4 regions of the Brevibacillus sp. NPDC003359 genome follow, and region 3 is predicted to be linked to each of the others. Evidence: riboswitches for the same ligand, from Rfam matches in the RefSeq annotation. Region 3 holds a riboswitch; each other region holds the start of a gene.
What was found. A riboswitch is a leader RNA that binds a small molecule or an ion and turns the genes downstream of it on or off. The one in region 3 is predicted to bind S-adenosylmethionine.
Positions count from the first base shown of each region.

Region 1: another riboswitch for S-adenosylmethionine. It lies ahead of ACFYU8_RS08180 (aminotransferase class I/II-fold pyridoxal phosphate-dependent enzyme); the one in region 3 lies ahead of mtnK (S-methyl-5-thioribose kinase).
Region 2: another riboswitch for S-adenosylmethionine. It lies ahead of ACFYU8_RS07565 (homoserine dehydrogenase); the one in region 3 lies ahead of mtnK (S-methyl-5-thioribose kinase).
Region 4: another riboswitch for S-adenosylmethionine. It lies ahead of ACFYU8_RS13615 (pyridoxal phosphate-dependent aminotransferase); the one in region 3 lies ahead of mtnK (S-methyl-5-thioribose kinase).

Region 1 covers NZ_JBIAOR010000001.1:1,752,168-1,760,229, reverse strand. Annotated here, with positions in the region: gene ACFYU8_RS08195 (hypothetical protein) at 187-1,626, shown strand; gene ACFYU8_RS08190 (DUF5665 domain-containing protein) at 1,636-1,977, opposite strand; gene ACFYU8_RS08185 (pyridoxamine 5'-phosphate oxidase family protein) at 2,115-2,573, shown strand; SAM riboswitch class I at 2,648-2,767, shown strand; gene ACFYU8_RS08180 (aminotransferase class I/II-fold pyridoxal phosphate-dependent enzyme) at 2,862-4,025, shown strand; gene ACFYU8_RS08175 (trans-sulfuration enzyme family protein) at 4,022-5,209, shown strand; gene ACFYU8_RS08170 (YhcN/YlaJ family sporulation lipoprotein) at 5,233-5,838, opposite strand; gene ACFYU8_RS08165 (PhoH family protein) at 6,041-7,375, shown strand; gene ACFYU8_RS08160 (DinB family protein) at 7,710-8,062, opposite strand, start outside.
Region 2 covers NZ_JBIAOR010000001.1:1,631,298-1,639,359, forward strand. Annotated here, with positions in the region: gene ACFYU8_RS07555 (VOC family protein) at 1-43, opposite strand, end outside; gene ACFYU8_RS07560 (CapA family protein) at 121-1,290, shown strand; gene ACFYU8_RS07565 (homoserine dehydrogenase) at 1,350-2,615, opposite strand; SAM riboswitch class I at 2,702-2,813, opposite strand; SAM riboswitch class I at 2,879-2,985, opposite strand; gene ACFYU8_RS07570 (hypothetical protein) at 3,080-3,214, opposite strand; gene ACFYU8_RS07575 (hypothetical protein) at 3,211-3,342, opposite strand; cobalamin riboswitch at 3,374-3,579, opposite strand; gene ACFYU8_RS07580 (methylated-DNA--[protein]-cysteine S-methyltransferase) at 3,613-3,945, opposite strand; gene ACFYU8_RS07585 (DinB family protein) at 3,962-4,477, opposite strand; gene ACFYU8_RS07590 (cyclase family protein) at 4,603-5,226, opposite strand; gene ACFYU8_RS07595 (Gfo/Idh/MocA family protein) at 5,248-6,237, opposite strand; gene zwf (glucose-6-phosphate dehydrogenase) at 6,265-7,764, opposite strand; gene kynB (arylformamidase) at 7,861-8,062, opposite strand, start outside.
Region 3 covers NZ_JBIAOR010000008.1:114,015-122,076, forward strand. Annotated here, with positions in the region: gene ACFYU8_RS19405 (ABC transporter ATP-binding protein) at 1-1,285, opposite strand, end outside; gene ACFYU8_RS19410 (ABC transporter ATP-binding protein) at 1,305-3,047, opposite strand; gene ACFYU8_RS19415 (GNAT family N-acetyltransferase) at 3,183-3,755, opposite strand; gene mtnA (S-methyl-5-thioribose-1-phosphate isomerase) at 3,853-4,893, opposite strand; gene mtnK (S-methyl-5-thioribose kinase) at 4,890-6,119, opposite strand; SAM riboswitch class I at 6,254-6,398, opposite strand; gene ACFYU8_RS19430 (anti-sigma factor) at 6,495-7,673, opposite strand; gene ACFYU8_RS19435 (sigma-70 family RNA polymerase sigma factor) at 7,673-8,062, opposite strand, start outside.
Region 4 covers NZ_JBIAOR010000003.1:400,455-408,516, reverse strand. Annotated here, with positions in the region: gene ACFYU8_RS13620 (hypothetical protein) at 83-553, opposite strand; gene ACFYU8_RS13615 (pyridoxal phosphate-dependent aminotransferase) at 704-1,885, opposite strand; SAM riboswitch class I at 1,969-2,082, opposite strand; gene ACFYU8_RS13610 (MFS transporter) at 2,143-3,390, opposite strand; gene moaC (cyclic pyranopterin monophosphate synthase MoaC) at 3,394-3,876, opposite strand; gene ACFYU8_RS13600 (methylated-DNA--[protein]-cysteine S-methyltransferase) at 4,049-4,597, shown strand; gene ACFYU8_RS13595 (2OG-Fe(II) oxygenase) at 4,582-5,295, shown strand; gene ACFYU8_RS13590 (SPL family radical SAM protein) at 5,308-6,126, shown strand; gene ACFYU8_RS13585 (molybdenum cofactor biosynthesis protein) at 6,230-6,937, shown strand; gene ACFYU8_RS13580 (ThiF family adenylyltransferase) at 6,942-7,967, shown strand; gene ACFYU8_RS13575 (sensor histidine kinase) at 8,031-8,062, opposite strand, start outside.

The sequences.
Region 1 (8,062 bases), on a different contig from region 3:
GGACAAAGACTCCCCCACTTGCCGAAATGGTTCGGAAGGTGGGTGGAGTTTTTTTGTATCAAGGGCTTGTCATAGGTAATAAGCCGCGGTTTCTTGGATGATGCAACTTTTGAAAAAGATTTCCCGTCAATATTCATGCCCCATACAAACACGGGGATTTTGACAGACTAGAAGGGGGAACTACCATTGAAAAAGTACATGACGAAGCCCGTATTAGCCGTGGTGACAGCTGCAGGTATTATTGGGTGCTTGACGCCGATTTTTGCCGATGCAAGCTCGATTGCTAGTCCAAGTGCCACAAAGGTAGTCATGAATGACGAGGGGAAGCAAGTCACACGCTACAATCTGAAAGAGCTTGCCCAAAATGATCCAACCACGTTGAATATGCTCTTGAAAAATCAAGCGGATCACTTGTACATCATTGTAGAAGAGATTAACTTGAATACGAAGCTGCAAACCTTTATGGAAGAAAACAAGGCGGAGTGGGAGCGTATTTACAACGAGTACTACAGCGATATTTGGCTGGAAGTGCGCTTGACAGACAATGATGAAGAAATCGTGAGTGTAAATGCCAAGACTGAAAATAACAAAGTGTACATAAAGGGGATTGTGACTTCGAATGTCACCAAGGTGGTTGTGAAAAAGCCGAATTCCGACATCATTGAAGTCGTTCCAACTAAGGAGCACTCTTTTACGGTCAGCTTTGAAGCTCCTGATGCATCCTATGAACCGTATGTAACCGTGAGTGCCTATGAAGGCAGTAAGTTGGTAGATAGCGAAAAGGTAAAGATTGTTCCGAAAGCAGAAGAAGATAAGGAAATGATCATCCATACGATGTCTGTTTTGGATGCGAAGAAAAAGGAATTAAAAGTTAAAGGAATTGTCAAGCAGGGGGCAGACAAAGTAACTGTCACCTATAATGGTGTGAAAAAAGAGGCAAACGTGAAGAAGCTGTGGGATGGCGTAGGCAGCTTTACGGTTTCAGTAAAGGACGTACAAGCAGCGAAAGATCAAAAAGCCTTGATCGAGGTTTACGAGAATGGCAAGAAGGTTGATTCCGAGTCCGTTCAGGTAGAAATCGTGAACGCTCCTGACAAGGATCAAGCTACCGCATATGCCATCAAGGCGACTGCTGTAAACAATCCTGCAGCCAAGTCCATTCAGGTGAAGGGGACAGTAAGCGGCTGGAATAAAAAGGACGATACTAAATTGTTTGTAATCGCTCCTGACGGGAAGAAAAAAGAAATTGAACCGAATGACAAAGGTGAGTTTTCTTTGACATTGTCTTACAAGAATCACTCCTTTAGCGCCAAATCGATTCAATTTGCCTTGTATGAAAACGATAAGCTGGTCAAGAAAGCTGACGTCGCATTAAGCACAAAAGTTATTGTCGAGCCTGTGAAGAAAACAGATGACGATGATGATGACAAAAAGAAAAAAGAAAAAGAAAAAGGGAAGCAGAAAGATAAAGATAAAGATAAAGATAAAGATAAAGATAAAGATAAAGATAAAGATAAAGATAAAGATAAGCATCCCAACGGCAACGCGTATGGATATTGGAAAAAACATGGCAACCACGATGATGATCATGACGACGATGACAACGATCAAGGAGACAGAGACTAGTCTCTATCGTTAAGGCCGCTGCTTGTAAGTCTCGACGTACTCCACCAATTGTCTGATGTAATCCCCCAGAATGGGGATCGAAAGAAATTGCGTCAAGAGGGAGCCGAGGAAAGCTAAAACGATAGCAGTACCAATCGTCAACCCCAGACCCCGGGCAAGACCTGCGAGGAAATTGATCCAGAGCAGCTTGCGCGGGGCTGTGTAATTTTGAATCACATCTGCTAATCGGATATCCTCCAGGAACATCGCAATTTTATGCATCCGCTCATTTACCTTTCGAACTTCCTGAAGCTCTTCAAGAACTTGATCTATTTGTTGCATGAGGCGATCTGTAGGTGACAAGCTGTCCATCCCCTTCCACAATTCGGTATCGTTACTACCAGTCTAGGGAAAAAGACAACCAGAATCAAGGTGAAGAGGAAAGGTTTGCCTATCGGCTATGCGAAGAGTACAATGAACGTACAAAACGTTTGTTAGGAGGCTTTGAAATGGCTGAAACTGTTTCCCAATCTCTTTCCGAAGATTTATACAAGCTCTTGCAAAAGGAGCGTTTTGTTACCTTGGGCACAGTAGACCATGAGTCAGGGGCACCATCGCTCAGCTCCTTGTCCTGGACGTATGCTGTCACCGCCGATACGATTCGTTTTGCCGTGGATAACCGCTCACGTATTTTGGCTAATATTGCAAAGGAACCACAAGTTGTCCTGCATTTGATCGGTGCTGGCTCCTCTTTTGCCATTAATGGTCGTGCTACCGTCAAAACAGACCGACTGGAGGGTGTTCCACTCAAGCTAGCCATGGCGGAAATCAAAATTGAGGCCGTTCGTGATATTATGTTTTACGGTTCCCGTATTTCCGTAGAACCTCAATATGAAAAGACATATGATAAAAACGCGGCAGCGAAGTTGGACAATCAAGTTATGACTGCCTTAAAAGATGCAAACTAACGGGTGGAAATAAATTGTTGACAAGAATCCTGCCGATCCTTTAGTATTAGGGTCAATCAAATTGAATAGCAATCTTCTTATCCAGAGCGGCGGAGGGACTGGCCCGATGATGCCCGGCAACCAATCACCTGTATTTTAACAGGGAGATAATGGTGCTAATTCCTGCAGAGTTATCAAACTCTGAAAGATGAGAAGGATTTGCTTACGGTGACGTAAACAAAGCCTTCTTTCAGAGGAAAGGGGGCTTTTTTGATGCCCTCGAACACTATTGGAGGGAGAGAAACAGATATGAAATTAGAAACGAAGTTGATTCAGGCGGGAGTAGGCAGAGACGAAAAAACAGGGGCGGTGAGCTTTCCTGTTTACTATGCAACGGCTTATCGCCATCCTGCCTTGGGCCAGAGCACTGGATATGATTATACACGTACAGCCAATCCTACTCGCACTATCCTGGAGGAGACCATCACTGAAGCGGAATCAGGAGATGCAGGTTTCGCTTGCGCTTCAGGAATGGCTGCTGTTCATACCGTCATGGGCTTGTTTTCCCAAGGGGATCATCTAATCGTTTCACTCGATCTGTACGGAGGAACCTATCGCTTGTTCGAGCAAGTGCTCTCTCGCTATGGTCTTACGTTTTCGTATGTGGATTTGCGTGACATTGGTGCACTCAAAAATGCGATTCGCCCAGATACAAAGGCCATCTTCGTCGAGACACCAACCAATCCGCTCATGCAGATTACCGATATTCGAGCAGTAACGAAATTGGCGAAACAACACGGGCTCCTTACGATTGTAGATAACACATTCTTAACCCCGTATTGTCAACGCCCACTAGAGCTTGGTGCAGATATCGTCTTACATAGTGCAACCAAGTATTTGGCAGGACATAACGATGTGCTGGCTGGACTCATCGTAACAAAAGGGGAAGAGTTGTCGGAAAAAATCCGGTTTTTGCACAATTCAATCGGTGCTGTACTTGGACCACAAGATTGCTGGCTTCTCGTTCGCGGGATGAAAACATTGGCATTGCGCATGGAGCGTCATCAATCCAATGCCTTGATTGTAGCGGAAGGGCTGCGTGAGCATCCGGCAGTGGCGGAGGTATTTTATCCAGGTCTGCCAGAGCATCCGGGGCATGAGATACAGGTGAATCAAGCGACTGGGCATAGTGGGATGGTATCGTTCCGTGTACGCGATGTAGAGCAGGTGGGATTGTTCCTGCAAAATCTGCAAATCGTGTCCTTTGCGGAAAGTCTGGGTGGTGTCGAGTCATTGTGTACGTATCCGGCGACGCAGACTCACGCCGATATCCCGCAAGAAGTCAGAGTGCATGTCGGTGTTTGTGATCGATTGTTGCGACTGTCGGTTGGCATCGAGCATCCAGATGATGTCGTAGCCGATTTGTTTCAGGCATTGAATGCTAGTTTGGTCGTAGGGGGGAGTGTACGATGAATTTTGCAACCAAGATCCTCCACGGTTCGACTTGCATTGACCCGTTCACAGGTGCGTCGTCGGTTCCCATTTATCAGGCTTCTACGTTTCATCAGGCTGATATCGATCAGCCAGGTTCTTTCGATTATGCCAGATCAGGCAATCCGACGAGGCAGGCTCTAGAGGAAGCCATTGCGTCGCTGGAGGGAGGTGCACGGGGTTTTGCATTCTCATCTGGCATGGCTGCTATTTCCAGCGTGTTCATGCTGTTTTCAGCCGGAGACCATGTGGTAGTGGCGGAAGATGTATACGGAGGTACGTTTCGGTTTTTGACCAAGGTATTGTCGAGAATGGGCATCTCCGTTACATTCGTGGATGCGACAGAGACAGAAGCTGTTCGTGCAGCTATTACACCGGCGACGAAAGGCGTTTACCTAGAGACCCCTTCCAATCCCACCTTGAAGGTGACAGATATTGCTGCGGTTTCTCGTATCGCGAAGGAGCATGGCTTGCTCGTCATTGTCGATAATACGTTCCTAACCCCGTATTACCAGCGTCCATTGGAACTTGGAGCAGATGTGGTCATTCATAGCGCGACGAAGTTTATCGGAGGTCATAGCGACGTCGTGGCAGGTCTTGCCGTGACGAGAGAGGCTGCGTTAGGGGAGCAGCTCTACTTTATCCAGAATGGCATGGGAGCGATTTTGGGTGTGCAGGACTGCTGGCTCGTGATGCGTGGGCTCAAAACATTGAAAGCCCGTCTGGATGTGAGCACGAAGACAGCCGCGAGCTTGGCTGACTGGTTGTCTACGCATCCACAAGTAAGCCGAGTCTACTATACGGGACTGGCGGATCACCCCGGTCACCTGATTCAGACAGAACAAGCGAGTGGTCATGGGGCTGTTCTTTCCTTTGATGTAGGGAGCCGCGAGCGAGCGAAAGCGTTATTTGATCGCGTAAAATTGCCGATTGTGGCCGTTAGCCTCGGGGCAGTGGAAACGATTCTTTCGTACCCAGCTACGATGTCTCATGCAGCGATGCCTGCTGAGGAAAGAGCTGCAAGAGGAATTACGGATGGTTTGATCAGGTTGTCAGCTGGTTTAGAGGATTTCGATGACTTGGTGGCAGATTTGAAGCAAGCATTGGATTATTTGCCTTCTGAAGCATTAGTCAATAAAGAAAAAGAGGTATTCTCCCGGGCTTAAATCCGGGGAATACCTCTTTTCTTTTAAGGTGTTCCTGTACGATTTGCGTTGATTTTGTTTTGTCCTTGCGGCTCTTTGTGCATGCGTTTTTCTTTTACTTGAGAAGGTGTTTCTTCACGAGGCTGCACGCTACGCGGCAGCTGCGGCATAATCCGACCTACGATATCCGCTAACTCTTCCGTAATGCCGGCAACAGGATGACCGCGACGAATATCATCTCTCATCTCCCGTAACCGCTGTACGACGGCAGGGTCTGCGGTTACGACAGCGTTCGCTCCTTGAGGATCTTCTTTCAGTGCTTCCGCAACCGTATACTTAATGACGCCGACTTCTGGGCGATCCAGATTCGGATCAACTGTAATACCGACTGCGGCATATTTGCCCAAGACTACAGCAGTCGCGCTGTGTACCCTTTTCACACGTGTTGCCAGTTGGACCAGACGATCAGCGGTGGCTTGAGAAGATTGATTATAAGCAGGCTTAGGAACTGTTTGCTGAACGCGTTGAGTATGAGTGGCATGCTTGGGCTGTTTTGCGGCCTGATTCGCCGGCGGATTATTGCCCGACATGCATGCTGTAAGCAACAAGCTAAAACCGAGGCAGCAGATCATGATCCGTTTCACAGGCATTCTCCCTTTCCCAGTATTGCCTTCCTTCGTGAGGAGGGCAGGGTTACAAGTATTTTGTTCTGGGCTGCCCATTTTCATTCTGTCAATGGGTCGTCTATCTCTGTCTACCTGAACATAGACTGTAGTACATCACGTCGCCGCACTTGAGCATCCCTCCAAAAATTGCATAGGGTATATAAGAAGGGTAATAGGAGGCGAGATTTTGAAGAAAATCTACGTACTGGACACCAACGTACTCCTGCAAGATCCAAGGGCGATGTTTTCATTCGCTGACAACGAAATAGTCATACCAGCTGTCGTATTGGAAGAAATCGATTCCAAAAAGCGGTACATGGATGAAATTGGCCGCAATGCTCGGTACGTATCTCGGCTCTTTGACAGTTTTCGAGAGCTGGGGCATTTGCACACTGGTATTACCCTAGAAACAGGTGGGTTGTTTCGAGTGGAACTGAATCATTCCTCATTCCACCGCCTTCAGAAACAATTCACGGAAATGAGTAATGACAACCGCATTTTGGCGGTCGCACTAAACTTACAAGAGGAGGAAAACGGAAAACCGCAGCCAAGACCAGTCATTTTGGTAAGCAAGGATGCTCTCATGAGAGTCAAGGCTGATGCATTGAATATTTCCGCAGAGGATTTTCTTTCAGATCGAGTTGTGGGGGAGTTCTCCAGTATTTATCCGGGTTATCAGAAGATGATGGTAGCATCCGATATCATCAAGACCTACTATGCGACAAGAAAGCTGCAGCTGGCATCCTGTTTCCCACGCTATCGCTTTTACCCTCATCAATTTTTAGTGCTGAAGGACGAATGTAACCCATCTATTTCAGCGATTGGAAAAGTCGACCCGGACGGAAAAATGTTAGAAATGCTTGTGTCAGATGATGATCCGATTTGGGGCATCCGAGCCCGTAACGTGCAGCAACGGATGGCAACCGAATTGCTGCTACGAGATGATATCCCTTTAGTAACTATGACCGGTAAGGCTGGTACAGGAAAAACCTTGCTGGCATTAGCAGCGGGCCTGCTGCAAATCGAGGACCAGCAAAAATACAAAAAACTGTTAGTGGCAAGACCTATCGTTCCGCTTGGAAAAGACATCGGTTATTTGCCCGGCGAAAAAGAAGAAAAGCTTCGGCCGTGGATGCAACCGATTTATGATAATTTGGAATATCTATTCAACACAAAACGCCCAGGTGATTTGGATAAAATTTTGGCAGGCATGGGTAGCTTGCAGGTGGAAGCGTTGACGTATATTCGAGGGCGCTCCATCCCTGAACAATTTATTATCATTGATGAAGCGCAAAACTTGACAAAGCATGAAGTGAAGACGATTCTGACGAGGGTAGGGGATGGCTCGAAAATTGTGCTAATGGGTGATCCGGAGCAGATTGATCATCCGTACCTGGATGAGAACAACAACGGTCTAACCTACGTGGTAGAAGTGTTTAAAGACCAAAAGCTAGCTGGACATATCCGACTGGAAAAAGGCGAACGGAGTGTGCTCGCACAGCTGGCCGCAGATTTATTGTAAAGAGGATGTATGAAAAACAGCGAGGAGGTCATACTATTTCTGTCGAGCCCGATGATTCATGTAAGTAAACGGCGAAATGCCTTGCAGGAGGCGAAGATCCGTGGATAATCATGATCAAGCAATCGACGAAAGTCGTATGGAGATTAACCGATTCCTTTAGCTACTTTTCTCTACGATGGAGGTTGAAGAGCCAAAGAGAATAACCGGTAGAACCCCATAAGCAATTCGGGCTCGACAAGGACCGCTCCTCATTGGAGCGGTTTTCATTTTTTGCAGATTCGGAGGTAAAAAGAAAAACGCGGATTAAAAATACCCGCGTCTTTGTTCGATTTCCTTATGTAGCAGCTGCGATCGCATTTCGCAATGACGAAATACATCCGATGTGCATTCCTTCATGGAAAAGAGTGAAGACCATCATTTCCCCATAAGTATGCATAGTGCCTTTGTCTCCTAGTTGAAACGGTTTTGGCAATGGATCATTCAAACGGGAATGCAATTCTTCTTTAATACGCACATGTTGTTCTTTTAGCTCTGCAGCTAAGGTCTCGAGGGAAGGTCCTTCTTTTTGCCAATCAGCAGGCTTGGTTCCTGGAGAGAACATCGCTGCGTAATACGGAGGACATTTCATTCCTTCTGGTCCGAAGAGCAAGTAATCCTGTGTCAGGAGAATATGACCAATATTCCAGC
Region 2 (8,062 bases), on a different contig from region 3:
TTCGCTGCACAAAATGAACCAAATGATCAAAAGTTAATCGCACCTTTTTTCGCCTCTTTTCGTATTACTTATAGGATATCAAAATTCATTTATGTAAGGATAGAAATACAAGGGGGAAAAATGAACGAGACTAGATCAAGCCGGAGAAAAACTCGGCGCAAGCAATCACGTAGAAAATGGGTACGGACTGGAAAAAGCACGCTCCTATTTAGCGTGTTAGCTATCTTCGTCGTCGGAACCTACTACCTGTTCCAATCAGCCATGGATGGAGAACATGCCAACCCGAGCACGCAGCCTGCTCCTGACAATACCGTGAACCCAAAGTCTTCTGTGCAGCTCACCTTTGTCGGTGACATTATGATGTCAGGGAATGTAGAGAAGACCTTACTCGCAAACAGCTATGACTACCCATACAAGCATGTAAGCTCACTCTTTTTGCAAGATGATATCACGATTGCCAATCTGGAGACGCCGATTACCGCCACAGGTGTTGCTGCACAAAACAAGGCGTATGTCTACAAGTCGTCGCCACTTGCTGTTCCTGCCATGAAAAACGCTGGGATTGATGTCGTGAATCTCGCCAATAATCATTCCATGGACCAAGGGGTTCCGGGATTGCTCGATACCTTTGACGCTTTGGACGAAAACCGGATTGAATACGTCGGCGCAGGTAAGGATGCCAGCCGTGCCTATTCACCTATCTTCATAGAAAAGAATGGAATCAAGATCGCGATTCTCGGCTTCAGCAGGGTTATTCCCGAAACGAGCTGGTTTGCAAGGGATTCCCAGCCAGGTATGGCCGCTTCCTATGATCCTACACTGGCAGTGAAAGCGATCCAAGATGCGAATAGCCAAGCGGATCTCGTTGTAGTGATTGCACACTGGGGCAAGGAACGCTCCGATTATCCTGTCGATCATCAAAAAGAGTTGTCTCGTGCATACATCGATGCTGGTGCAGATTTGATCGTCGGTGGTCATCCCCACGTCCTTCAAGGCTTTGAACGATACAACGACAAATGGATTGCGTACAGTCTCGGCAATTTCATTTTCACACGATCAACCGAGCCCAAGACATGGGAGACGATGGTCCTGCAAGCAAGCTGTACGAAAAGCGGTGATTGTGAGCTGACAATGCTTCCGTTTCACGCAGAATTGGGACAAGCCGTACCGATGAATGAAAGCAATGGCGCCGCCCTTCTAAAACGCATTGAATCCATTTCAGAGAGTGTCGACATACAAAGTGATGGGCGTGTGCAGCCACGTGTAAAAGCGGTGGAGACTGCCCCCTGACAAAAGAAGCCGTGTTTCCAGTTAACTAGAAATACGGCTTTTCTTTTTATTCCGCTTACTTACGCAGATTCGAGAACAGGGAAGCAGCGCACGGCCAAGCCAAAATCATTTTTCAATAGGGACTCGTGCTCTTCACTGATCCCTGTCACGATTAAACCTACGCGCAAGACGCCCCCCAAATCAAATTGAACTTTAAGCTTATGCACGTTTACTCCTGCTTGCTGAAGGAAATGCAGGACGCGCTCTGGCGTAGCAGTATGGCATGAGCCCTCAAGATAACAGAGGACACGTTCTGTCGAGTCCAATGTGACGCCAGCTTTGTCAGCCGTTTTTTCTTTCCAAGTAGGATGCGGTGTGAATGGCTGCGTCAATAAATAGGCCAAATCCTCGACAACAGCACTTGCTGTAGGGAGCTCTCCTGCCCCTCTTCCTGTAAACAACAAGTCTCCCACGATGTTGCCGGATAGCTGAACAGCATTAAATGCGTCGTGGATTTGCGCCAGCGGATGGCTCAGCGGAAGCATAGTTGGTTCAACCGACAGGCGAATTCCTTTTTCAGCTTGATAAGCCTGCGCGATCAGTTTGATCCGGTACCCCAGCTCGCTCGCAATCCGAATGTGACCTGCTGACAAATCTGCAATCCCTTTGCGAACAACATCCGCTAAAGGCAGCGATTCTCCGTAAACAAGCTGTGCCAAGATATATAACTTGTACATAGCGTCAAAACCTTCTACATCAGATCGAGGGTCTGCTTCCGCATAGCCCAGCTCCTGCGCTTGCTTGAGCACCTCCTGGTAAGAGAGCTGCTCTGCCTCCATTTTCGTCAAAATGAAGTTCGTTGTTCCGTTGAGAATACCGCGAACCCCTTGAATATCGTTCGTGCGAAGGAACTGTCTCAGTACGCTCAAGATCGGGATGCCCCCTGCCACACTCGCTTCATAGGCAAGATGCACTTGATGCTGATTGGCCAAATCGACTAGCTCCGTTCCTCTTTTCGCCAGGAGTTCTTTGTTGGCAGTTACCACATGGCAGCCCTTTTCAATCAAAGCACGGACGTAGTCATAGGTAGGTTCTACACCGCCCATGACTTCCACCACGATATCCACATCGCTTCTCAATACATCCTCAAAGTCTGTTGTCAGTAAAGCAGGGTCGACATAAATCGCACGCTCTTTTTCCGAGTCACGCACCAATGCTTTGACGATCTCGATCCGCTTTCCTAAGCGAGCAGCCAGCTTCTCCTGTTGCGAACGGATCGTTTTGATTACGCCTCCCCCCACGGTTCCCAATCCCAATAATCCCACGCGCACTACTTCTGCACTCATCCTGACCACCTCATACCCCGAATTTTAGATAAAAAGAAAAGCCATCTTCGATAAGAAGAAGGCTTGTTAGCAGCTAATGCTCCCCCTCCTTATCTCCCAGGACGTATATGTCCTGCAGGAATTGGCACCTTGTCACAAAATATACGTGACGGTTGCCGGGCTTCATCGGGCCAGTCCCTCCACCTCTCTGGATAAAGAAAATATGAAATTAAAAAAACCTTCTTCGATAAGAAGAAGGTTCATCTACAAATGGAGTAACCCGCTTCTTATCTTTCGAGACGAAACGTCTCGCAGGAATTGGCACCTTGTCGCAATATGCAACGGTTGCCGGGCTTCATCGGGCCAGACCCTCCACCTCTCTGGATAAGAACTATTTATGCTGTTGAGCTTTATTCTAAGAAATTCCAAGGCAAGCGTCAACAAAATTCTTTCTTTTCAGATTGCAAGCGAATTGGGCAAGGTTTTCAGTTGTGGGTGAACAAGCTTTCTACCTCTTCCATGCTGCAGCAAGTGCAATGAAGCACGCCCTCCTGGCATTCCTCAGGCAGCTCTTTTTCCTCGACATATCCGCACCATTGGCAAATGAAAAGTTGAATCATGGCACGACCTCCTCTTCTTTTATTCTGCCCAAAATAAAAAGAGCATTTTCCGCTCGACCGTGACGATCGTTAGAAAATGCCAGAAAAGGAGGGACGTACTTGTCCACTCGCTGTTTTTTGCAAGCCATCTCTAACACCTCCCTATCTCCCGTAGGTCTATCAGTGTTGTCGAAACAGGCAGGTCTCCTGACTTAGGGTTCATCGTCGAGCGTCGCCTTCCCCGTCTACTTTGATAGACCAGTGGCTTGTTGGACGCTGACTCCCCTCTTACAGTGGCGGGACCGTGTCGGATTTGCACCGAGCTTCCCTATTATCCTTGTGGCAAATTGGTTATGCCCTAAGGAACCTGTTTCCACCTATGAAATTGTACCTTCTCACTACTACCCTCAGATTTTACCTTATTTTTCCTTGTTGTGCGAGCATTGTTCGTGGGCCAGTAGCCATTCCTTTCGCCACAATCCTCCCGAATATCCTGTTAAACTCCCGTTTGATCCAATAATTCTGTGGCATGGTACCGCATTTTCCTTCCCAATCAACGCGGCTAGCTCTGTGTACGTAATCTTGTGCGCATAGGGAATCGTGGTCAATGCGTGCCAGACTGTTTTCTGAAAGTCTGTTCCTTTCATCCAAAGGGGAACAGAAAAGGACTGTCTCTTACCGGAAAAATATTCGTCCAGCTGTTGCCGGCAAACGCGGAGAGGCTCTGGGCATTTGTCTTCTTGTTCAAGCAAAATCGGTTCGTAAGACCTACCTCAAATACCGATCTTTCAAAATGGCACTGTGGTGAGCTTCGTGTCCAGCAATCACATAGGCCAACGTCCTTGCAGATAGCTTGTTTCCGTTGGCAAGTCCCGTACGCAACCACGCTTCTGGAGAGATTCCTCGCACCTGCGCGATAGTGGAAGCACGAACAGCCTTGTACTCTTCCAATAGATCTGAGAGCTCTCTCTGCTGAAAACACGCCTGTTCTACAAAAGTATTCTCATCAAAACCGACGAGGGGCGTTTGATCTCCTCTCGCGATTCTCAGCAAACGATAGCTCATGATGCGTTCTGTATCGACGAGATGACCTAAAACCTCTTTTACCGTCCACTTGCCTGGAGCATACCGATAATCCATTTGCTCAGGAGCAAGTGACGAAAATAGCCTGACTTGCCTCTCTCCTTGTTGCATGAGGATCATTTGCAGATCCCCTTCAGGTACAAGTCCAACATAATAATCAAAATAAGCAGCGTATTCATCGCGCTCTGGTCGTCTGAGCATGTATTTTCCACTCCTTGTCATTCATTATGGATAGACAAATGATACCACCCTGCACTCCATGCCAAACAAGGATTCACTAATACGAACGCACCCGCCTGATCTTCGCAGGCGGGTGACCGTTACCATCATACGCTTTGTAAGCCTTCGAACAAAAGAACCCTTGCCGGAGCTGCATCCGTGCCAATCAGCTTCAGTGGTGCTGCCACCAAGAAATACTCGCCTGCCGGGACCTCTGCTAACCGCAAGCCTTCCACCACAATCACTCCAGCCGCAAACAGTTTTTTATGTGTGGGATGCCCTTCCTGGCTGCGTTCGATTCCAAGTGCATCGGTACCAATGCCTCGTACACCCAGCTCACTTAAATATTGTGCACCTTCCTCTGACAGAAAGATGAATTCAAAGGAAAACGCCTCTTCAAAAGAGTTTTTCGTTTTAAACAGGACAAAATCTCCTGGCGCAAGATCAAAGCTCTCCAAGTCGAAGCGAGTGATCCTGTCTTCTACCGCTGTAAGATCGAGAACCTTGCAACTGCCTACCAGCTTCTCCAATGAAATACTTTCAAATGTATCGCCAGCATTCACCATATGCAAGGGCGCATCCACATGGGTACCAGAGTGAAGGTCCATGTCGATTCTCGATTCTGTTACATAGCCATTGGTAGACGTACGTATTTTCGGCTGTTTTTCCGGCTTGTTTTTATAAACTGTCATTCCTTCGTACACGGTGGCGGTTACGTCATACATTTTCATCTCAAACGCCCTCCCTTTTGCCTACTGAATTTTACGATCCGCTGGAAACACAATTCCCATCTGTCTTCTCGCTTCATCCATGACCTGCGTGGCCGTTTTGGAGACTTCATGCGAATTCGTAGGAGACTGTCTGGCCCCTATACTTGCCAAGTGAAGGAATTCTCTTATTTCATAATGCATGGTCTTCGGCGTCTGAGGCCTTGTCACTTGCTCGATTCGTCCGTCCCTGTAACGAATGTCCACTTCTTTAAGATGGTTAATTCGATCGATCACCATCGTAGCGTCCTCCCCTTGGATTTCAGCTGGCTGATAGGAGGTCGTAATTTTCGAGAAGCTAATGATTGCATCCATCTCTCTGTATTTCAAAAGCATACTGCCTTCTCCGTCTACTCCAGAATCAAGCACGATTCCTTCTGCTTTGATGTCGTCTGGCCTGCCAAAAAGGATGATTAACGGATAAAGACAATAAATACCGATATCCATCAAGGCTCCGTTTGAAAAAGCAGGATCAAAAGCACGCTGAACCTTCCCTTCACGATAAGCGTCATAGCGCGAAGAATATTGGCAATTACTAGCAACAAAACGTCGTACTTTTCCGAGCTTGTGCAGGTTATCTTGTATGGTAAAAAAATTGGGCAACAGCGTAGATTTGACAGCCTCCATGAGCAGTACGTCATTTCTCCTAGCTGCTTCGATCATGGCTTCTACCTCATTCGCATTGGAAGCCAGTGGCTTTTCACACAATACGTGCAGCCCCGCGTCCATGCATTGGATCGCTTGCTCAGCGTGGCAGGAGTTGGGGCTCGCAATATAGATCGCGTCAATATTTTTGCTTGCAGCCATTTCTTCTAGGCTGTTATAGGCGAATGGAGCGTGGTACTTGTCCGCGATTTCTTGGGCGCGTTCGATGGTACGTGAATACACAGCCTGAAGAGAAAAGCCTTCTACCTCTTGACCAGCCTGGATAAATTCCTCGGTAATCCAATTCGTTCCGATTACGCCAAATCGCATCTCATCCGCTCCCTTTTCTTTTTTTGTCTATCTCGCTGTGGTGACAGGCACTCGTACTTCGACCTTATCCAGCCACCACACGAATCCGTCCGCTGCAAGCAATTGCTCAGCGGCCTTTGGTCCGAACGAGCCAGCTTCGTACGTAAAGAGAGGCACCAGATTTTCAGCGAAAGCTTCCAAAATCGGTGTCACCCACTCCCACGATAGCCGGACCTCATCCCAATGCGCAAAGTAGGTGGAATCCCCTCGGAGTGCATCGAACAAGAGTAGCTCGTACGCTTCTGGCACGTCTTTTGTCCCTGCACTGAAATCTACCGTCACCGGCTCAATCTTACCGCTATTTGTCGGATTCTTACTATTTACCTGCAAGGCAATACCTTCGTTCGGATTCACGCTTATGATCAACAAATTAGGCGACGTCGTTTCATTTTGTTCCTGATAGAGCTTTTCGTGCGGATTTTTGAACTCAATGACGATCCTGGTTGATTTTTCTTGCAGTCTTTTTCCGGTGCGAATATAAAAAGGTACCCCTTGCCAAAACGGGTCATCAATCCAGACACGAGTGGCAATATACGTTTCTGTCATCGAAACTGGATCGACACCAGGCTCGTCCCTGTAGCCAGCCACAGGTGTTCCTTGAATACGTCCTGCGCTATACTGACCGCGAATGACCTGAGTGCGGACCTCTTCTTTCTTCATCGGACGTACGGCTGCCATCACTTTGCGCTTTTCTTCGCGGATATGGGCGGACGTGATCCGCTTCGGAAGCTGCATAGCGATGATCATGAGCATTTGCAGCATGTGATTTTGGAGCATGTCGCGCAGTGCTCCGGCCGGTTCGTAATAGCCAGCCCGATCCTCGACGCCGACCGTTTCATTAGCCGTAATTTGCACGTTGGCGATGTACTGATTGTTCCAGAGTGCCTGGAAGACCGGGTTCGCAAATTCGAGAGCCTCGAGGTTTTGGACCATCGGCTTTCCTAAGTAATGGTCAATACGATAAATTTCTTCTTCCGAAAATGCTTTCCCCAGTTTTTCATTCAATTCTTCGGCGGATTGCAAATCATGTCCAAACGGTTTTTCAATGATCAGACGCTTCCAGCCTGTCGTTGAACCGAGTCCGCTGGCCTTGACATTGGTAGCAATTCCCTCGAAATATTGCGGGGCTACTGACAAGTAAAACATCCGGTTTTGCGGAATCTGCAGCTCTTGCTCTCTTTGAAGGACCAGATCATGTAACGTTTCATAAGCATCCGGTTCCATGACATCTACTTCCGCATAGCGAAAAGCAGACAAGAAAGCATCTAGCTCGCGGGAATCAATCTGGGCGCGACGAGAAAATTCATGGACAGACTGGTGAACAGATTTCTGAAATTCGTCATCAGACAATGCCCTTCTCCCCACACCGATAATCGAAAAGGCAGCAGGCAACTTTTGATCTACATATAAGTTAAAAAGCGCAGGGAAAATTTTGCGTTTTGCTAAATCTCCTGTCGCGCCAAAAAGGACAAAGGTCATCGCTTCCATCTACTTTTTCATTCCCTTCATACGTACGCCGTGATGATGGTTTTGTAGTTACACTGTTATTATTCGAGAAAATCACTGCTTTATCAATATGCATCCTTAAGAACGACGCAAGATTGCACGTACCGGACTCCCATCTGCCTCCATCAAAAGCAGCGGCAGAGCGATCAATTCGTAATCACCCGGTTCGACATGATCGAGCAGAAGCCCCTCCAAAATATGAATATCATGCTGATGAAGCCCATGATGAGCAGCCAGTTCCTTGCTGTCCAACGGGTCGACAGATGGGACATCGACTCCG
Region 3 (8,062 bases):
TTTCGAAGACACGTCCCGCCGAAATGGTCGCCTGCTGCATTTGCGACAACCGATTCATGATCATGTTGATCGGTTCGAAAAAACGCCCCATGTAATCGACAAAAGCAAAAAGCGCACCGAAGGAAATCGCGCTGTGGAAGGAAGTCGAGCCGTAATACCAGACGATCAGGGTCAAGGAAATTTTCCAGATCAAATCTACTGCTGGGCGCAAAAGCAAGGATTCCAGATTGATTTCTTTCATCCGCACCTTGAAGTAGTCTTCGCCTACATCAGCAAACTCCTTTTGTACACCTTTCTCCCGACGAAAAGCCTGTACGATCGTCATGTTCTGGATCATTTCATTGATCGTTGTGTTCATATCACCGAGCTTCGCGCGAATTACCGCATAGTAGCGAGAACTGTACTTTTGATACACGTAGACTAACAGTACAAGCACTGGCACCGTCAAAAAGCAGAAGAGAGCGAGCTCAGGCTGCAAAATGTAGAGCGCAATCAAGATTCCAATCAAATAAAGACCGTTCTGTACAAATGTAGCGAGCACACTTACATACAACTCACGGATAGCTTCTGTATCATTGCTCACCCGGGAGACAAGCGCACCTACTGGCGTTTTGTCAAAAAAGGCAACCGGGAGCTTTTGCAAATGGATAAACAGCTTCATCCGCATTTGCTGAATGATGCGCTGGGCGATCTTTTGCAGCCACAAAATCTGGACGTAGTTGAAACCAGCTGAGAGCAAGATCAGTGCTCCATAACCTACGGACAGCCAGACAATGGGCAGGACATCCCCCTGATACATCGCCTTGACTTCCTCTGCGGTCAGCCGAATGCCTGTAGAGGTCGTGCTTTGTCCTGATTGATTCCTCGTTGTTATCTCGAAGCGCTCCCTGCCGTTTTCTGGCGCAATCGGGGTGATTTGCTTCTTCGTGTTTGGATTCACCTTGCCAGAAACTAAGTAATAGGTCGTGCCTTCTGTCAGCACGGTTACTTCTTTTTGGTTGATGCTGTCCAAAGCAAGACCCGTCTTTGTTGCGACATCCTCACGAATATAGTTCGTACCGTTCAGTGAGGCGACTTGCCCCGCTGCTTGTGGTGGCACTTCGTCCAGTTGATACCAAGGCTTCTGGATCGCCAGGATGTGATTATCAATCATGACTTTGGCTAAAAAAGGACCTGCCAGCTCTGCGCTCGTTCCCAGCAAGAGCAGGAACAGCGCCCCCAGTATTTGCTTTTGAAATGGTCTGGCGTACTCGGTCAAACGCCCCCATATATTTTCTTTGCTCATGAAACGCTCTCCCCCTCTCTCAACCAGCCACATCCTGTTCCATTTGCTGACGACGGTACTGCTCTGCATACCAGCCGTTGTGCTGCATCAGCTCGTCATGTGTCCCTCGCTCGACAATCTGCCCCTCATCCAGCACGAGAATCAGTTGAGCGTGTTGGACGGCAGATAGACGATGAGCGGTAATAATCGTCGTTTTATCCGCGCGCTCCTGTCGCAGATGACGGAGGATGCTCTCCTCTGTCCGCGCGTCCACAGCCGATAAAGAATCGTCGAGAATCAGGATACCCGCATCCATCAAAAGAGCACGTGCAATGGAAATGCGCTGTTTTTGCCCCCCGGAGAGGGTGACCCCCTTCTCTCCAACCATGGTTTGCAATCCATCTCTGAATTGCGCCAGATCTCTCTTCATCTCCGCAAGCTCCAACGCATGCATCACTTCCTCGGTCGTCGCCTGTGGTTTCCCGAATGCAACATTTTCCGCAATCGTCCGTGAGAACAGCAAATGCTCCTGAGGCACATAGCCGATTTTTTCTCGCAGCGTATCGAAGGCGAGTCCTTCGATCGGGATGCCCCCGATAAACAGAGCTTGCTCCTTCATCTGATATTGATGCAAGAAGGCACGGCAAAGCGTCGACTTGCCGCTCCCCGTCCGCCCGACAATCCCAAGCGTCTCCCCTTCGCCCAAGCGAAACGAGATCTCGGTGAGGGCCGGCTTGTCAGTGCCCGGATACGTAAAAGAAAAATGACGGGCTTCTACTGTATTGGCTATTTGGCTCGTGATCGGATTCTCCGCCTCCGTCACATCTGGTTGCTCCACCATTAGCTCTGTAAAACGCTTGTGGGAAGCGCCACCACGCTGCAACACATTGACCAGCCAACCAAAGGCGAACATCGGCCAAATTAAAAGTCCCAAGTATAAATTGAACGCAACCAAATCGCCTAAGGAGATGGCGCTGGTGAATACCAAATACGTCCCATAGCCCAGCCCGATCAAAAAGCTGAAGCCAATAATAATCGCGATCGTCGGCTCGAACAGGGCGTCGATCCGCGATACACTCACATTTCGCTCCAACGTTTTTTCACTGACCCGGCGATATGACTCGATATCGGCCTTTTCCTGAACAAATGCTCTCAATACCCGTACGCCCGATACAGATTGTTGAACATGGTCATTCATCTCTCCGAAAGCTTCCTGCGCCAAGTAAAAACGCTCATGTAGCAACCTTCCATAGTACGCTGTTGACCAAGCCAAAAACGGCATTGGGATCAATGCAGCCAGCGTCAGCTTCCAATCAATTGCGGTCACCATGACGCACAGCGTTAACAAGGTCATGAACAGCGCATCGACAAGCGTAAGCACCCCTGTACTAGCCGTTTGTTCAATGGCAGGAATGTCGTTGGTAGCGACGGCCATCAGATCCCCACTGCGTTTGCGATGAAAAAACGACGGGGTCATTCTCGTCAAATGGGCAAACAGTCGCTCGCGCAACGTCCTCTCCAGTATCAAGGCTCCCCCATTTAACAAGTACCTCCAGAGATACCGCAATCCATACAAGCTAACACCCAATACGAGCAAGATGACCACAGTTTGCGTCAAGTCAGCGTCCGTCAGGGAACTGTTGCGAATCGAATCCACTGTGTCCCCGATTAATTTCGGCGGCCAAAGCATAAGGACATCAATGATAAACAGCACAGAGATCCCTATGACGTACCGTTTCCAATAGGCACGGAAAAACCAAGATAATTGCCGAAGTGTCTGCATGTAAATCACCTCTATTTATCCTAACAGCCGGACTAAAAAAAGGGCCTGCGAATCACGCGCAGCCCTTTTTGATCTGTCCTCACCATCGTAATTTACAGAATTTTCATTGTCAATCTAAGCATACAGTTCGTTCTACTATTTTTTATCGGTCTTCCAGTCTAGCCATTCTTCTTTTAACAGGCTGTAAGTGGCATGATCTACGTAATGATCGTAAAGGAATTCATTTCGTCGCAGTATCCCTTCTAGTTGAAACCCTAATCGTTCCGGAATCGATCTGCTTTTGTCATTGTCCGTAGCAGCCTGAATCGTTACTTTTTCCAAATCCCATGACCCGAAGATCAGTACATCCAGATAGGTTGCCACTGCTTCTGTCATCAGGCCCTTGCCTTGAAATTGCGCACCCAGCCAATAGCCAATGGATGTTTTTTTGTTGATCCAGTCCACCGTATGTACGCCGATCGTTCCTGCCAAGCGACCCTGGTACCAAATACCGTAGTTGATGCCGCGATTATCGTTGTACTGATTGATCGTCGCTTGGATAAAGTGGCGCGAATCCTCTTCTTTCTTCGTGTAATTCAGCCACGGCAGCCATTCCATAAGATACTCCCGGTTCGAATCCGTAAGCAAAAATAACTCCTCAGCATCGGCTAATTCCAACTGTTTCAAGTGCGTATCTTCATTAATTGCTATCCGTTGTATCGTTTGCATACGAATCTCCCCTTTTCTTGGATATTTTACTAGAAAACGCCAAAACGAGCAAAGCGCCCGCCAGCAACAACCGGGCGAACGCTTATAAAAAGTTCTTTTATTTTTTGCTATTGCCGATCTCCTCCGGCTTGAAAATGCCTGTCTCCGTGACGATAGCTGTAATGTACTTCGCAGGCGTTACATCGAACGCAGGATTGTACACCTTGATATCGTCTGGAGCGACCTGTTTGCCCAAGCCATGCGTAATTTCTTCCGCTGGACGCTCTTCAATCGGAATATCTGCGCCTGTCGGTGTCTCCAGATCGACAGAGGACAAGGGAGCTGCCACGTAAAAAGGAATGCCGTGAGCTTTTGCTAATACCGCTACTCCATACGTTCCGATTTTGTTGGCGACATCCCCATTTGCTGCTACGCGGTCTGTACCCACGATGACAGCCTCTACTTTCCCTTGGGACATGACCATCGCCGCCATGTTGTCGCAGATGAGCGTCACATCAATTCCTGCTTGCTGCAATTCGAAAGCAGTAAGACGGGCGCCTTGCAGGACAGGACGAGTTTCATCTGCATATACTTTCAGATTCCAGCCGCGTTCCTTTGCCAAATAAAACGGAGCAGTAGCAGTACCGTATGCAGCTGTAGCCAATGCCCCTGGATTACAGTGCGTGAGAATTCCCATACCGTCATGCAACAGAGTGAGCAGATGCTCTCCGATGGTCCGGCATACTTCAGCGTCTTCCTTTTGAATCGCCAGTGCTTCATCGAGCACTGCCGCCTTCAACTCGGCAATCGACGCTCCGCTTTCTTTCGCAACACGAGCCTTGGTGCGATCCAACGCCCAGAACAGATTCACGGCTGTCGGACGGGAAGACCCCAGGTAGTCTGCCTGCTGGTTCAGTTCCTGCCAAAACTCGTCATAGTTACTCGCTTCACTGCCACGAACGCCCAGATAGAGCCCGTAAGCCGCCGCCATTCCAATCGCTGGTGCGCCACGTACTTCTAAGCGACGGATGGAACCCCATACTTGCTCGGAGGTGGTCAAGTTCAAATAAATCGTTTCTACTGGCAGACGCGTCTGGTCAAGCAAGACCAGTGCATCATTCTCCCACTTAACAGGTGCCAATTGGGTGCTGGTTGTCATACTGTCGTTGCCTCCTGATAGTAGCGTTCGGTCACAGTGCGTACAATGTCCGTAATATCTGTCGATTCGTCTATACCGCCACGACCGAGAATCAGCGCTTCTCCAATCGAGAGAGCTAAACGCTCTGCTTCTGCGCGGACCTTGTCGTCTTCAATGGCATTCAGGTCTGCTACGCCTGCCAAGCCGATGACACGGCGCAAGATTTTGCATCCGGCATAGCCTGCTGTATCTTGAATCAAGCGCTTCACGTAGCTTTGCCACAGTCCTTCGACATGGGCGCTGCGCTCTTTGGCGTGCTTGTGCCAGAGCTGAACGAATTGCGAAACGAACTCATTCCAGACATCCTCGACCGTTTCCAGTAAATATTCGCGGTACGCTTCCCGTTCTCCTTGATCTTTTTGCAAACCGTGCTGTCCTGCGTAGTTGAGTAGCAGATTGGCAATAACCGCCCCGATATCAAAACCGATTGGGCCGTAGTAAGCGAACTCCGGATCGATTGCTTTAAAGCTGTTTTCCGTGATGAAAATACTTCCGGTATGCAAATCACCATGCAACAGCGCTTCTGAGCGTGTGAGGAAATCGTATTTCAGCTTGGCGATTTCCAGCTTCAGCGGCCTGTTGTTCCAGATCGCCTCGACTTCCCGGCGAATCAACGGGTTGAAGTCGTTGGTTGGCGCATTTTCATACGGATCGGTAAAGACGAGATCTTCCGTTATTTTGCATAATTCTGGATTTATGAATGTTCCGACTAGCGATTTTTTATCGTACGGATGCGCGCCTAAGTCAGAAGTAAAGAACAAGGTTTGCGCGAGAAAACGCCCAATCTGCTTCGCGAATAGCGGGTACCGCTTCCCTTCGATCAGACCTTTGCGCATGATGATGTGGTCCCCGACGTTTTCCATGACTGTCAACGCGAGTTCCCCATCGAAATGATACACCTGTGGCACCAGGTCTGGAACGTATTTGTGCTGAATGCGGAGTGCCTCGCTCTCGATGCGAGCTCGATCAATCGTCAACGGCCAGGATTCTCCCACTACGCGGGCAAAAGGCAGTGCTTGCTTGACAATGACGCTCTTACCGGTAGTTGGCTCCTGAATGTCAAAAACCAGATTGAGATTGCCATCCCCGATTTCGCGGCTGATAAGCTCTGCTCCATCGCTAAAAAGGCCCGGTATTCCTTTTACGTACTCTACTGCTTCCTGCTCAGTCAATGCACGATATGTCATAATTACAAAACTCCCCTCTACGTATTTTTCCTCTATCTCAACTAGTTTTGTTTGTGTCCAGAGAGCAAAAAAAGACCTCTTTTCCCGAAGAAAAGAGGTCGTGTCGTCACGTGTAAAAAACCGTGTTGATGTCCCCCTTATCTTCCAGACCACTTTTGTTTCTGCAGGAATTAGCACCGTGCATGTCGCCTGTCAATCAGTCGCTGCTCGCGTCTGAATGGCGTCATGTCGGTTGCCGGGTATCATCGGGCCAGTCCCTCCACCTTCTCTGGATAAGGTATCCAAAACGTATTCGGTTTTTGATTTAGTTTGAATCATACAACCAACGCTTCCACGATGTCAACACCCTTTTGTGCAAAAATTCGCACCTTGCGATTAGTAAGTGTAATGTGTTCCCGATGCCGCTGGCCGCTCCCAATTCCACCAGTCTACCTTGCCTAAAAGCGCTGCAGTTATCGACTTTTCGGCCTTGAGCTTCAGCAGTTCTTTCGTTGGTCCGGTCAGGACGGCGCCGTAGATGCGCACTCCGTTTTGCTGCATGTAGTTGTATCGTTCTGTTATTTGTGGGTCGCTACGAAACAACAAGGTTCTACCGATATCGCGAGTCAAACCATCTTGCTCAGACAAGTACTTCATTTCGTTCAGATAAGTCGCCATCCGCCTATCCCCTTCCCCGTTTACAAGAATAGAACCACCATAATTCAGTTCCCGTTCTGCAAACCCCCATACTTCTCCAGGGCCTAACATCGCTTGTCCCTCTTCATTCTCTTTGCTCTCGACCCCTGTGTCTACGGCAAACCAAACCGTATCTTGTCCCGAAGAGGTAACATGCCGTGAAACCAATTCATAGTACTCCTCGTACGTCAGGAAGTGGTCAAAAGATATCGCAAGCTGCGAAACGGTTCCCTCTGGCAGCTTCTCCATTGTCGTCCAGGCAGGTGAAGTGCGAGACATCGTATCCTCCCTTGCCCCCTCTGTCGGATAACGGAAATATAGCTTCTGTTCCCTAACCCCATTCGGCCATTGCGGCCAAGCATTTATGTTCCACAGCACATTCGTACTTTCAAATCGGCCAGCGTTCTTTTCTTCCGCTCCAACTCTTTCACGCAACTCCATGCTGATATTGCCGTAGAATAACCCCACCTGTGAGCCACTACCGCCGACACTAACACCTGGCTGCGTAAAATTAACCATCGCCTTCGCGACACGGAAAATATCTTCATGCATCAGTGATCCGACCCAGCCATTCAAAAACAACAACAAGACTCCGGCAAAAAAGGGAAGCCCTATGGTGAATCCCGCGTTGGACAACCGACTTTTCCATTTTCCCCGACGAACAATAGCGCGCTGTTTTTCAGCCGACAGCATTTCAGGCTGTATTGGTTCCGCGATGTTCTCCCCCTTCTCTTCCCCCAACAAAAGCCTCTCCAACCGCTGTGCGTATTCCTCGTCAGCAGCTATTTCCTCCTCAAATTGTTTCGAATCTTCTTCCGCCATTTCCCCACGCAAATAAGCAAGCAGCCTTTGATCGCGTTTGTTCTCATCCTTGTTCATCACTGGCTTTCCTCCCTCCACATTTGCCGCATCTTTTGTCGTCCCCGAAACAAGGAACGCTTCACGTCTGCCAACTCAATCCCGAGCACTTCTGCCATTTCCGCGTAGGAAAATTGCATGGCAGACAGCAATATGACCTGTCTCTGCTTTTCCGGAAGTCTGGCCAATAAGTCATAGGCCACTTCCCACAGCTCGTTGTTCACAACATGCTCTGCCGGATCAACCGCAGCATCATCACGTCGCTCTGGCAGAGCTTCCACAAACGCAAATCGTTGTTTCCTCTTCTTGCGATAACCGTCCACGAAAGCGTGATAGGCCACCTTGAACAGCCAGGGCCGTACTTTTTCTCCATGGTAGTCGTCCAAGGAAGAGAAGGCGCGACAAAAAGT
Region 4 (8,062 bases), on a different contig from region 3:
CGTTAGTTTTAGCACAACGCATGCAAAAAACCCCTCTTCGCATCAAACGAAAAGGGGTTCATATGTATATGGCTATATTATTCTAGGCGATACGGAATACACGTGGTTTTTCTGTGTGTGGCAGAAAAGAAAGGTCTACTTGTGTGGACGCTTCTTCCATTCCGATATCAATTGCCAACAGCAGTGCCTCTTCCTGGAAGGTCGGCGTACAGCTGCCTTCATTCAGTTCACAGAGACGCTTTAATCGCTTCATTCTCTCTGCGCATTTCTCCGCTCTCATGCATTCATTCGTCAGTTCACAAACATTGACGTGACGTGCATCAGCGATCATGCTGATATCATTCACATGAACAATCAGCCTTTTGCCTTCTTCTGTCACGAAGCCGATCGAGCAAAAATGCGCACCTGACATTTCCAAACGAGTGAGAACAGCATTGGCGTAAACTTCTCCCGTCCGCAAGCGAATCTGGCCTGCTTCAATGGCTCCACCGATCTTACGCTCGTTGGCGATCACCGTATACATATCCGTGTAACCGTTAATCTGATAGCGCATGGTACCCTCCCGCTCTTGCTGAGACTAATTATCATTAACAATGACATCGTATAATGAAAATCATTATCTGTCAATAATGAGAATGATTTTTATTCTACATCAAAAAGCCACACCCCATTTACATGGTAGTGTGGCCAAAATTCCTCACATTTACTTTGTTTTTGTAAACAGCCCCAACCGATCTATCCGCTGAACCGCCTCCGCGAGACGCTCTTCATTTGATAACAGGGCCGCACGTACATAGCCCTCACCTGTCGGACCGAAGCCATTACCCGGAGCTACGACAACATGCGCTTTTTCCAAGAGCAGGTCAGAGAATTCGACGGACGTGAAGCCGCTTGGTACGGGAAGCCAGGCAAAAAACGATCCTTGTGATGGTGGCGCCTGCCAGCCAATTCTGTGCAAATTGGAGTACAAGGCATTACGGCGGCTTTCATAGACTGCGACGAGATCACGAACACACTGCTGCGAATCCGTCATCGCCTTGGCTGCAGCCATCTGTACCGCTCCGAACAGACTGACGAAATAATGGTCTTGAATGAGATTGATCAAACGAACCAGCTCGCGATTTCCTACCATGGCCCCAACACGCCAGCCTGCCATGTTGTACGTTTTGGACAAGGTATAGAATTCTACGCCTACTTCTTTTGCTCCCGGAACCTGCATAAAGCTGACCGGCTTTTTCCCGTCATAACTAATCGCCCCATAAGCGAAGTCATGGCAGACGACGATTTCATGCTTTCGTGCAAAACGAATCGTTTCCTCATAAAACTCCAGTGGTGCATTGACTGCTGTCGGATTGTTCGGATAGTTGAGAAACATTAGTTTCGCTCGATCCAAATCAGCTTGGGAGAGCTGGCTGTAGTCTGGCAAGAAGTCATTTTCCGCCTTCAGCGGCATCATGACCATCCGTCCGTTGACAACAGCAACCCCCGACCAATAATCCGGATAGCCTGGGTCTGGAACCAGTGCAACATCGCCTGCGTTCATTAGGACTTGGCAAATCTCTACGAGTCCGGTTTTGCTGCCGAACAAAATCGCTACTTCTTCCTCCGGATCGAGATCCACATCAAATTCTTGCTTATACCAATGAGCCACTGCCTGTTTCAGTTCCACACGTCCCTGAAAAGGCGGATATTTGTGATGGAGTGGTTGTGCCGCTTGCGCCTGTAATTCTTCAATAATATGCGGCGGCGTCGGCAAATCGGGATTACCCTGGCCCAGGTTGATGACGTCATGGCCTTGCGCAATGACCTTGTTTACTTTTGCCACTAGCGTCGCAAAAAACTGGGTAGGGAGTCGATCAATCATGTCGGAGGGGTGGATACGCATCTTTCTTCAGTTCCTTTCTTCGGGCCAATACAGTAAAACCCCCTTTTTCCATACAGAAAAAGGGGGAGATCAGCTTGGTCGCGTCCTTATCTGTCAGGAAAAATCCTGCTGGAATTGGCACAGCATCTGTCCATCACATGGAGCAGATCCGCTGCCGGGCTTCGTAGGGCCAGTCCCTCCACCTCTCTGAATAAGTCAAACACACGGAATATACTGTTTTTTCGTCTATATCATACTACTTGAGCACGTAAACCGTGTCAAGATGCTTGATTCTGTACGGGTAGATGATGACTCCTTTTTTGAAAAGAAGTGTGGAAGGCAAAGAATGCGACAGACAACAGACACAAGCCTGCCATCACGAGCAATAGACCCTGCGCATGAATTGATTGGAAGATAAATGCGCCAAGCAATGGGCCAACCATCCGCCCTGCCGATCCAGTCCCTGCAATCAATCCCTGAATGAAGCCTTCTCGTCCCTCTGGTGTAAACTGTGCCGCTACTGCGGGTACTGCTGGCCAGACGAGCATTTCCCCCAACGTCATAATGAACATGCCTGCGACAAAACCTGCATAAACCGTCGACTGAGACAAAATTAGCATCGACAAGGCAAAAATATAAGCACCCAAGAGCATTTGTGCTTTTAGCGTGCGGGCAAAGCGTCGAATCACCCACGCAATTAGCGGCTGACCAAACAGGATCAAACCACCATTCAATGTCCACAACAGACTGTATTGACGAAGAGAAATGCCCAAGGACTGCATGTAGGTAGACAGGACCGTCGTCCATTGTACATAGACAATCCAGCTAATGAGCAACCCTCCGCATAAGAGCAGCAATGCTCCCCATACGACCTTGGGCTGTTGCTGTGGTTGTCGTAGAAGTTCGCCCTCTGCATGTTCGGGAGCAGTCGTCTGCAATTGACGTTGTTGCTCTGCCAGTTTTAACTGACGCGGCAAAATGAGCATGAACATCGTCAGCACAATTACTTGGGAGATCGCATTTCCGAAAAACGTCCAAGCAAACGAAACACTTGCCAAGAAGCCGCCTAAAGCAGAGCCGGCAGCTACACCCACATTGAGGGAGACGTAAATCAAATTGATTCCCTTACGGCCTCCATCCGGCCATAAAACCACTGCCAGTGCATTCATAACGGGAGAAAGGGATCCATAAAACAGTCCATTCAATAATAGCAGTAGGACATATACGGTAAAATCTTGTGTAACACCTAAACTGACGGAAATAAGCATTCCCCCGATGGAGCCAACGACAATGGTACGCATTTTGCCCCAGCGGTCAAAGAGCATACCGCCCACAATACTTCCGATCAGGAATGCGCCTTGATTTAAAAGCAACAAGAAGCCGGCTACGGTCAGCGGCTTTCCGAGATGGTTGTGAATATAGATCGTAACTAACGGCCATATACAAGCCATTCCGGTAGAAAAAATGACGGCAGCAATCGCCAATAAACGAATGCTGCTCGGATAGGATTCCCATTTTTGCCTCATGGCTTACTTCTCACCCCGATGGAAATCGCCGCTTTTTCCGCCTGTTTTGGATTGCAGACTGGTCGGACCGATTATCATTTCTTTATCCATGGCTTTGCACATGTCATACACCGTCAAAGCAGCTACGCTGACAGCGGTCAACGCCTCCATCTCGACGCCTGTTTTCCCTGTCGTCTTCACGGTTCCTGTAATCGCAAGCGTCGTTTCATCTACAAATGCAAATTGTATGTCGATGCCAGTCAATGGCAGCGGATGACACATCGGGATGATTTCCCACGTCTTTTTGGCAGCCATGACACCTGCTACCTGCGCAACGGCGAGTACATCGCCCTTTTCGATTCGACCTTCGCGGATTCGGGCGAGTGTTTCGGGTTTCATGCTGACTTGGCTCTCGGCTACAGCCACCCGTTTTGTGATGTCCTTCTCAGATACATCTACCATCTGAGCCCGATTTTGTTCATTAAAATGTGTTAATTGATCAGTCATACTAGTATCGTTCCTCCTCTATCTCCCTCCTACCTTACCCCCGCCGCTGGATAAAAGCAATGGGAATGTCGAGGACATTGTTTTGTTATCTTGCTCATCCACTCCTAAAAACGTACGAAGAACAGGTGCTGGAGGTATACTGTGCGTACACAGCTCAAAGGAGGGTATGGAAGTGGAAACGAATCAAGATCAGACAGTACGATGGGCAATGCTGTCGTATGGTGATTGGACCATTTATTTGGCAGCAACGGCTGCCGGACTTTGTTATGTCGGCTCGGTCAACCAGCCTTTTGCTGAATTGGAAGCGTGGGTAAAGAAACATCGCCCACAAAGTGCACTGGTGCAAGACGATCAATGGCTAAAGCCTTTTGCAACAGAAGTGATGGAGTATTTGCAAGGAACGCGCGAGCATTTTACCATGGCTTGCGACCTGTCTGGGACGCCTTTTCAACTCGCTGTCTGGGAGGCACTGCGCCAAATCCCATACGGGCAAACGGCAACGTACACCGATATTGCGAACATTATTAAAAAGCCTGCTGCTGTTCGTGCCGTCGGTGCAGCAATCGGTGCCAATCCAGTTCTCATTACAGTCCCCTGCCACCGCGTTGTCGGTAAAAACGGTTCACTGACTGGCTATCGTGGAGGACTGCCTATGAAGACAGTTCTGCTTGACCTAGAGAAAAAGGCGAATCGGAGTGTGAAAGCATGGCTAGTTCACTGACAGAAAAAATCGCTGCACTTGACTGGCAGTCACTGCAACAAGAGTTGGACGAACAAGGGTATGCTGCTTTTCCTTCCTTAATAAGCTCAGAAGCATGCGAAGAATTAATCGCTACGTATGGACAAAATAATCTTTTTCGCAATACGATCCAGATGGCACGGTATCGTTTCGGTGAAGGAGAGTATCGGTATTATCAGGCTCCCCTTCCCGCGCCTTTGCAGGAGCTTCGCGAAGGCTTTTATCCGATGCTTGCGCAGACTGCGAATCGGTGGCTGGAAATGCTTGGACGCGAAGCCGTTTATCCTGCTACCCTCCCTGAATTTTTGGCGCAATGTCACGACCAGGGTCAGCTGCGCTCCACTCCATTGATTTTGAAATACGAAACGGACGGCTACAATTGTTTGCATCAGGATATGTACGGCGAGGTATTCTTCCCGTTTCAAGTCGTTTTTGCCTTGAATCAGAAGGATCACGACTACACTGGTGGTGAATTTCTGCTGATGGAGCAACGACCGCGCGCACAGAGCCGGGGACATGTGATAACCTTGGACCAAGGCGCTGGACTGATTTTCCCGACATCTTATCGTCCAGTGCAGGGAACGCGGGGCTACTACAAAAACACGCTGCGCCACGGCGTCAGCACGATTACTTCAGGAACCCGTTACAGCCTCGGGATTATTTTTCATGATGCAAAGTGAGGAGCGCACCATATGAAAAGTATCCTTTCCTATAAAATGCCGAAAACCCTCCTTAATAAAGGAAGCGGATTTCTTGCGGATTACACCCACTCGCTCAATCCGTATACGGGCTGTTCTTTTGCCTGCTCCTATTGCTATGTTAGGCAGATGCCTGTCTCTTTGTTTCGCAATGAGCAATGGGGCAACTGGGTCGACATTAAGCAGCAAGCCGCCGATTTATTGCGCAAGGAGCTTTTGCGGGCAAAGAGAAAAGGAAAGGTGACCATCTTCATGTCTTCGAGTACAGACCCGTACCAGCCCATCGAACACAAGGAAAAGGTAACGAGGTCTTTACTCGAAGTCATGGTAGAGAATCCACCCGATTTTTTGCTGGTGCAGACAAGAAGTCCCTTGGTTTGGCGGGATGCTGACTTGTTGCTCCTTCTGGGCGATCGCGTCCGCGTCAGCATGACCATCGAGACCGACTTGGAGGAGATTCGCAGGCACTTTAGCCCACAAGCTCCCCCCATTCAAGCGAGGATCAAAGCCCTTCAGCGTTTGGCTATGGCAGGCATCCCTACACAAGCAACCATTGCCCCTGTTTTGCCAAGCAGTGAGTCGTTCCCGGAGATGTTACGTCCCTTGGTAACACGGGTCTGTGTCGACGATTTTTATATGGGAGATGGCAGCGGGGGTAAACGAACGAAGCGAAACGGCATTCCGGCTCTCTATGAACAGCTTGGACTGGAACAATGGTATGATCCTTCCGCCTATCGGATCGTCTATGATCGGCTATTGCATGTTTTTCCCCCGGAGCAGATCTATTTAAGTCAGGAAGGCTTCGCCCCTTAGAATCAACCGCTGTTTGTAACACTCCGCTCATTGGCAACTTTGATCGGTTTATGATATCGTCTAGCCTAGAGTGTAGTATCATCCAGGGAAATGAGGAATTGTCTTGACCATTACGATCTTGTTATTTGCCGGACTCGCCGAGCGTGCGAATACCCGGGAAGTACAGTTGACCCTATCTGAAGGCGCGACCGTTAGCGATCTTCTGCAAGCAGTGGAAAAAGAATATCCTGCGCTCTCTGCGCTTTTGGGCAGTTGTTTTGTCTCCATCAATCATGAATACGCGGCCAAAAATCAGGTCATTTCAGTCGACGACGAAATTGCCCTCTTGCCTCCTGTAAGCGGCGGAGAAGAAGACCCGCGCTTTGCCATTACCGAGGAGCCCATTTCTGCGGATAAGCTGGTTCATCTGGTGAGCAACCCGCATGCAGGCGCAATCCTTACTTTTGTCGGAACTGTTCGGGAATTTACCCATGGTCAGCGCACGGTGTATTTGTCCTATGAAGCTTATGCACCCATGGCTGTTGAAAAAATGAAGCAGGTCGCAGCAGAGATCGAGGAACGCTGGCCGGGAGCTCAAGTCGCGATGCACCATCGTATCGGTAATTTGGCTGTGGAAGAGATTGCTGTTGTTTGTGCCGTTGCAACAGCGCATCGCAATGAATCGTTTGAAGCAGGCCGTTATGCCATCGAACGACTCAAGCAGATCGTTCCTATTTGGAAAAAAGAAATGTGGGAAGATGGCAGCGAATGGAAGGGACATCAGCAAGGACCGTGGAATCCGCTTGCGATGCCAGAAGGAAAGGTGGAGTAACGTCTTGGATACTCGCTATTCCCGTCAGATATTGTTTCATCCGATCGGGCGCAGTGGGCAGGAAAAGCTCGGGCAAAGCCGTGTAGCAATCGTTGGCTTGGGAGCGCTCGGAACCGTTCTCTCCAATCATATGGTCCGAGCTGGAGTAGGTTTTGTCCGCATGATTGACCGCGACTTCGTCGAGCCGAGCAACCTCCAGCGTCAAATGCTCTACGACGAATCCGATGCAGCCGAACATTTGCCAAAAGCAATCGCCGCTCACGCCAAGCTGTCAAAGATCAACTCAGCCGTCACGATCGAACCGATTGTCGCAGACCTCACCGCTTACAATGCGGAGGAATTGCTGGCAGATGTCGATCTCGTTCTAGATGCGACGGATAATTTTCAGGTGAGATATCTCGTGAACGATGTTTGCGTTAAGCATAGCATTCCGTGGGTATACGGTGGTGCTGTGAGTGCGACCGGAACCTTTACCGCGATTCGTCCGGGGATCACGCCTTGCTTGCGCTGTCTTTTCCCTGAAGCGCCAAACCCGGGTGAGATGCCTACCTGTGACACAGCCGGCGTCATCGGACCGATCATTCACATCGTCGCCTCCTATCAGGCAACAGAAGCCTTCAAGCTGTTAGTGGGTGCGACAGATGAGCTTAATCCGAATTTGGAGCACTTCGAGATTTGGCATAACCGCCATCAGCAAATCAAGGTGGTCAATGCCCGCCGGGACGACTGTCCGACATGTGGGCAGAAGCAATTTTCGTTTTTGCACCCGGATACCCAGGATGGACAAGCCGTTTCGCTTTGCGGTCGAGACACCGTACAAATCTCGCCTGCCGCTGCCATCACACTTGATCTGAATGCATTAGCTGTAAGACTATCCCCCTTGGGACAAATCGAGCAAAACAAGTTTTTGCTGCGTTTTCGTGTTGATACGTACACGCTCGTCATTTTCCCGGATGGTCGCGTCCTCGTGCAAGGCACAGATGATATCAGCGTAGCACGCTCGCTTCATGCCAAGTATATCGGCGCGTAACTGGATTACCGATAATGAAAATAAGCTGTCCCAGACCGTCACCGAGACGAAGGGGCAGCTTTTTTATGCGGTTTGATCAAATGCAATCGTAAACG